DNA from 2 places in the Bacillus nitratireducens genome. Region 2 is predicted to be linked to the other one. Evidence: riboswitches for the same ligand, from Rfam matches in the RefSeq annotation. Region 2 holds a riboswitch; the other holds the start of a gene.
What was found. Region 2 has a riboswitch for cyclic di-AMP ahead of Q3V31_RS02040 (APC family permease). Riboswitches for the same ligand answer to the same signal wherever they lie in the genome.

Region 1 (3,621 bases), on a different contig from region 2:
AATTGCAGATTCATCGACAGACGCTAAACCTTTAATTACTTCACCATCATTTGGAATCATTTCTCCTTGTTTTACAATAACAACGTCACCTTTTCTCAGATCAGTTGCTGAAACTTGAACAATATCTCCATTTTCTTTTACAACATTTGCAAACACATCTTTCTTCGATTGTTTTAAAGAATCGGCTTGCGCTTTACCACGACCTTCAGCTAACGCTTCTGCAAAGTTAGCAAATAAAACTGTAAATAATAGAATGAGAGAAACTGTTATATTAAACCATCCTGGTACACTACTAGAACGACTTGGAAGAAACGATAAAATGAACGTAATGATAAATCCAATTTCCACAACGAACATAATCGGATTCTTTATCATTACTTTCGGATTCAATTTCGCAAAGGATTGTTTCATCGCATGTGTCACGATATCACGATCCATCGTTTTCGCTTGTCTAACCTCATCTTCTACAACATGTATTTGTGATTCATTTACTCTTTTTTCTTTTACTACTACCGGTCTCATCATTTACCCTCCATTACTTCAATGTAAGAAATTCTGCAATTGGGCCAAGTACTAACATCGGGAAGAATGTTAACGCACCGACGATTACAATCGTTCCGATGAAAATACCACCAAATAAACTATTATCCGTACGGAATGTTCCGACTGTTTCTGGTACTACCGTCTTCTCTTTCAGTGAAGCTGCAACAGCTAGCATCGTAATTAAACTGAAATAGCGTCCTAAAAACATAACTAAACCAGTCGTAATATTCCAAAACGGTGTATTATCTGCTAATCCTTCAAATCCGGATCCGTTATTCGCAGCTGACGATGTGTATTCATATACAACTTGCGTTAAACCGTGGAAACCTGAATGAGAAATTGCATCCGTTCCTAAGCTTGTTGAAAGAGCTAATGCTGAAAACCCTAAAATAAGCAATGGATGAAATAAAATCGTTACCGCAATCAATTTCATTTCCTTACCTTCAATTTTCTTACCTAAAAACTCCGGTGTCCGTCCAACCATTAAACCAGATATAAAGACTGCAATAATTGCATACATAATAATGTTCACAAAACCTGCTCCAACACCGCCGTATACTGTATTTAACATCATATTTACGAGTGGAACTAGACCACCAATTGGTGTTAACGTATCATGCATCGTATTAACAGCCCCTGTTTCAGCAGCTGTCGTTACTGTCGCATAAAGGGAAGAAAATACTGTTCCAAATCGTACTTCTTTTCCTTCTGTACTTCCTTGTACATGTTCGATACCCATTCCATTTAACGCTGGATTTCCATGTAATTCAGATGTCGTAATCGTTATAAATCCTAGTAAAAACACCATGAATAGTGACACGAAAAGGATGCGACCTTGTTTTTTATTTCCTACCATTCGTCCGTACGTAAATGGAAGTGCTGTTGGCAATAACATCATAAGCATCATTTGCAAAATATTACTCATTTGTCCTGGATTTTCGAAAGGATGTGTAGAGTTTGCCCCGAAAAATCCTCCGCCGTTATTTCCAAGTTCCTTAATGGAAACGAATGATGCAACAGGCCCGCGTAATATACTTTGCTTCGCACCATCAATTGTTTGTGCTGTAACCGCCCCGTCTAACGTTTGTGGTACACCAAGTGCGACAAAGACTAGCGCCGCAATAAATGCGATAGGAAGAAAAACTCTCGTTAATGCTCTCGTAAAATCAACGAAAAAGTTACCAAGTTCTTTTCCAGCAAGTCCTCTTATAAACGCCATAACAAGTGCTAATGTCGTTGCTGGTGCCGCGAACATTAAAAATGTAATCCCAATTAATTGTGATAAATAAGACAAACCATTTTCACCGCTATAATGCTGTAAATTTGTATCAGCCATAAAACTAATTGCTGTATTAAAAGCGAGCGTAGGCTCCATTCCCTCAATATGCGCTGGATTTAGCGGCAGCACACCTTGTAATCTGAAAATGAAATATACGACGACAATCATAAATCCATTGAGTAACACCAATGATAATGCGTACTGTTTCCACGTTTGATTGTATTCTTTTACACCCGTAATTTTAAAAATAAGTTTTTCAAAAGGCCCGAATACTTTATCTAGCGTTTTGCTACCTTGAAAAGCTTTTTCTAAATAAATCCCCGTTGGCTTTGCTACTAAAATAAACAAGAGCATTGTAATAACGACTGCAACCCAAATCATAATGAATGATTCCCCCTAATTAAAACTTTTCTGGATTTAATAATGCGTACACTAAGTACACCGTAATCGCTGCAACAATAACCGATAAGGCAATCGTCATGATTGCTTCCCTTCTTTCACAACTTTATCTGACCAACTTGCCAGGCTTGCCATCGATGCGACTAATCCAACAAAAATCCCGATCATTACCACATCTAACATAACTACCCCTCACTTTTTGTTAAAATTTACCATCTTATTATCAAAAAAAGAACACTAAGCTCTACTTAGTGTTCGAAATGAACAACACAAAGTAAACCTCCTCTCTAAACGCTTACGAGGTTAGCTGTCGGATTCGGGCCTAAAGAGTAGCCCTACTTTCAAAATTGAAAGATTCACCCCAAGTGACAATGCACAAAATTGGTTCCCCCGCTCCATTTCTGGAACTCAGCGATTTTAGGTTTTTTTTGGAAATTTCATGAATGATTTATGAGAGTAAATATACTCCTCTATTTTTAACTTGTAAAGAGCTAAATTACTGAAAATAAGAAAATATCCATCTATTTAAACGCTTACATTGAGTGTTATTAATATTATTTCATCTGTTTTCTCGTCTTTTCTTTCTTTTTCACAGAAATGATCTTTTAAATACGAAATAAAAAGAGCGAATGGCATGAAGTGCATAGCTTGTTGCACTCAGCATTCGCTCTTTTTTTCACTATTTATTCTCCACGCAAAAACACGCGCAAATTTCTCCCGCGAATATAAACTTGTGACAATTCTGCATGTAGCTGCTCATATTCGATAACATCTGTTTTTAAATATAAAGCGTCTTTCGATGGCAATATAATATAGGGCCTTGGAAAAATAGGATCAAGCACCACCAATTCTTGTACTCGCTCTACCGATACCGCCCAGCGATTCGCTATATCTCCTAGTAACAACACCTTCATCTTCTTTTCCCCCGCCCTATTCAAAAAATAAAAAAGAAATATTATCACAATTCGTAAACACAACAAATTTAGCTCCCATTGTTTCATAGAGCCTCGCTGGATATCGTTTATTCCTTGTAACAACAGTAATAGGTGCCTGAAAAGAAAAGCGAATGTGTTCTGTAAAGAAGCTAACGATTGAAAGCTCATCCCCTAGTAAAATCACCTTCTTAATACATTCACAAATACTAGTAAAATCTTGCGCCTTACTACAGCTATAAGTCCAATCAAACCCACAATTCCTAACTTCAGCAGCTATCTCTTCATTTGCTGTAAAAATAATTAACTCATGCTGAAATGCTGCTAGCTCTCTTAAACTCTTTACCTTATTTTCTTCTCCAACGCAAATAAGCGTTAATTCCATGTACCTCATCCTCCTTAGCATAAAAGAACTCAAACATAGATTGATATTCTCCTATACTAATCAGACCGACGAAGTGATATATC
Region 2 (3,621 bases):
ACCTTGTATGAAATAGTACATGAAATTACGTCCAAAAGTTTGTTCAGCAATTTGTGAAACGACTGTTACTTCCTTACTTGGATTAATTCCGTAATAATAAGCTAAAAAGACAATTCCTGAAAATAAAACTGCAAGTAATGCACCCATTGCAAGCAATGTTTTCGCTGCATTGTTAGGTGCAGGATCTTTAAAGTTTGGGATTGCGTTAGATATCGCCTCAACACCCGTTAAAGCAGAGCTTCCTGAAGCAAATGCTCGTAACAGTAAGAACAAACTAATTCCTGCAACTGGTGTTCCAATCGGCGTGTGTAAAGTCGGTGACACGTGACCAGTTAAAATATTGTATATCCCTACACCAATTAATATAAATAGTGCTAAAACGAATAAATAAACTGGATATGCTAAAACAGAAGCTGATTCCGTTACCCCTCTTAAATTTAAAATAGTAATCAATATAACAAATATAATCGCAATGATTACATTATGTGCATGTAAGCTAGGGAAAGCTGATGTGAGCGCATCTGTACCTGCAGATACACTTACTGCAACAGTTAAAATATAATCGACTAATAAAGATCCTCCAGCTATTAATCCTGGATTCATCCCTAAATTTTCTTTTGATACTACGTATGCCCCCCCGCCATGCGGATAAGCAAAAATAATTTGTCGATAAGATAAAATAAGAGCTGTCAATAATACTAATACCCCAACAGCGATCGGAATAGAATACCAATAAGCTACCGCTCCAAGGCCTGCTAGTGCAATTAATATTTGCTCTGGTCCGTATGCAACTGATGACAATGCGTCAGAAGATAAAATGGCTAGCGCCTTCGTTTTATTAAGCTTTTGCTCTCCTAACTCAGTTGATTTTAACGGCCTTCCAATTAAAAACCTTTTGATAGATGAAACCACTGCTGTCCACTCTCCAATAATTTTGTACGAACTTTTCTGCTAGTTACAGCGTATAAACTATTTCTTCAGAAAACAAAAAATGTCTACAAGCCATAACGAAATAGACTTGTAGACATTATATTTTTTGTCGCACAAGCTCCACCTTCCTTCTCAATATAACGCTTACGAGGTTAGCTGTCGGATTTGGACCTTTGAGTAGCCCTACCTTTTTCAAGGATTCACCCCATTGGATTAAGTACTAATCCATAAGAACGGGTCCCCCGCACCATGCGGTTTCAGCGATTTAGAAAATTGAAACTGTGGATTATAATACTCCTTTATTTTCAAAATGTAAACAAAAATTTTTAAAAAGAAAAAATTAAAATGATTGCGCATAATCCGCCGATAAATATACATAATGAATACTAAAAAATCGATAAAGGAGACCTATATGTCTAAAGAAAAGAAGCCTATTTTTTCCGATTCCTATTTAGATGCATTAGCAAATGAAATTAATCAGTTGTATGGGAAACGCGAACAAGAAATAAACTTGACAGAAAGAGTTAAAAGAAATAAATAATTTGTCATAAAAAAGAAAGCAATACATTTATATATTGCTTTCTTTTTTATTTTTTCATACATCCAATTCTATTGCCGATTTGTTAAAGACCATTTCTTCATACACTTTTAAATTTTGATATACTGCTCCTAATAATGGTGCTTCTATAGAAAATTGCTCTGCTAAATCCAGTAAATATCCTTGTAAGTGCTTCGCTTCAATGGACGAACCTTTTTCCATATCACGCTGCATCGATGACTTCATATCATACGAAATTTTATCAATTGTTTTCATATGTTCCTGGGCAATGTTCTCCTTTACCGGAGCTCCTAATGCCCTCATGATTTGCACAGATTCTTCAAATAAGTTTTGGATAAAATCGCGTCCACCTTCGCTTTCGCGAATCGGTCCTATTGGTGCACGCATTAATGTTGTCACACCTGACATTACAGTAATAAATAAATATTTATGCCACATATCTTGCGTAATATTTTCACTTAAAACAAAACTAGATTTCGTACCTGCAAATGCTTTGGAAATATGATTGATTCTCTCTGAATCTTGAGACTTAATTTCTCCAAATACAAGTCTGTTGGCAGCACTCGTTTGTACAATTTCTCCCTGATCGTTTAATGTCGTCTCGATAAAGCATAGACCGCCAATTACTTTCTCTTCACCGAATTCCTTTTGTAATAGTGATAAATGAGCGATACCATTTAACAATGGGATTATTACAGTATTTTCACCTACAAACGGCTTCAAATCTTGAATTGCCTCGTTTAAGTGATACGCTTTTGTTGAAAATAAAATGACATCAAATGGAGAAGTTCGATCTTCTTTCGTTATTAATTTCGGTTGGAAGGAAAAATCTCCGTTAATACTTCGGATTACAAGTCCTCTTTCCTCCAATTGTTTTTTCCGTTTACTACGAACAAGAAACGTAACATCTTCTCCCTTTTCTACTAATCGACCTCCAAAAAAGCCTCCAACGCCACCAGCTCCTAATACTAAAATCCGCATACAACATCCCCCTTTTCAAAATACAATTTTATAACTTTTAGTATACATAACATTATACATGTCCCCTATTAAATAAGCTGAATTTTCATTCTTAATAGAGTATAAAACAGTGGTTATTTTCAAATGAATTTGGGCATGTTGTTTCTATAGCATACATGGAAAGGAAACAATGTAGATGGAGGCAATACAAGCAATTGAAGAAAAAGATGTAACAACAGCTGTATTTCAATTTATATTCCCGTTTTCTTTTAAAACTGGATATGAACAAAATATGTTCCCTTTCTTACAGAAAAATGATTTTCGCCCTTTTCGACTCGATCACCTTGAAAATGAAAATACATACTACGGAAAGTTTCAAGTTTCACATCAAAATATGGAAGCATACTATCTTTCATTTACAAATAAAATTCTATTTCCTCACTCAGAGCATCAAAAAGGATTACAGCGCTATTCTAAAGACCTTAACTTAACTGGACATTTAACAACAAATCTTATTTCCGTTCCATTCAAAATACACTCTATTGACGTAACACTTTGCCCTTATGAGCTTGGCTTCTTAACAATACGGACAGAAGTAGAAACCTCTCCAAACATGACATTATCAGAAGCAATTGAATTCGCTGCCCGCTTCCGTGTACTTGAAACTAAAAATGACACAACTGAGACTATTTGTATTGAATGTAATGGAAAACAATATTCACAAGTAGAGAAGCTTATATTCGGCGATTTATTTCATGGCTTAACAGACTTCTTTGAGAAAAAGAGATTGCGGAGCTCTTACTTTCAAACATTCCCATTCTTTGAAGATCAACGAATGTATGTACAAACTTTATTATCCGTGAATAAGGAGTCAGACCTTCATATAATCGATGTATACCGAACTTCCAGTCTTTCCGGATTAACAGACGCTGGCAAGCCGTATATTAGCGCAAATAATGTTCCTTATATTCAAGATTATTTAACAAAACATTCTTATCAAAGATGGGCTCCTAATCGCTACTTTGTTATGGAAGAACACATTTTTACATGTATAACAAATGAAGGTGAACAAGCAATCGCTAAACTTGCTAGTCAAATGTACGGGGAATTTTATTACGCTTTATTATTAAACTTATTTCATAAAGTTGTTTTATTAAAGATGGCAAACGCTT

Region 1: another riboswitch for cyclic di-AMP. It lies ahead of Q3V31_RS23230 (SipW-dependent-type signal peptide-containing protein); the one in region 2 lies ahead of Q3V31_RS02040 (APC family permease).

Annotation. Positions count from the first base shown of each region.
Region 1 covers NZ_JAUMJO010000006.1:251,147-254,767, forward strand. Annotated here, with positions in the region: gene kdpB (potassium-transporting ATPase subunit KdpB) at 1-522, opposite strand, end outside; gene kdpA (potassium-transporting ATPase subunit KdpA) at 536-2,203, opposite strand; gene kdpF (K(+)-transporting ATPase subunit F) at 2,223-2,303, opposite strand; gene Q3V31_RS23230 (SipW-dependent-type signal peptide-containing protein) at 2,300-2,404, opposite strand; cyclic di-AMP (ydaO/yuaA leader) riboswitch at 2,500-2,645, opposite strand; gene Q3V31_RS23235 (hypothetical protein) at 2,905-3,135, opposite strand; gene Q3V31_RS23240 (hypothetical protein) at 3,152-3,538, opposite strand.
Region 2 covers NZ_JAUMJO010000001.1:385,036-388,656, forward strand. Annotated here, with positions in the region: gene Q3V31_RS02040 (APC family permease) at 1-912, opposite strand, end outside; cyclic di-AMP (ydaO/yuaA leader) riboswitch at 1,057-1,203, opposite strand; gene Q3V31_RS02045 (hypothetical protein) at 1,343-1,471, shown strand; gene panE (2-dehydropantoate 2-reductase) at 1,526-2,470, opposite strand; gene Q3V31_RS02055 (hypothetical protein) at 2,646-3,621, shown strand, end outside.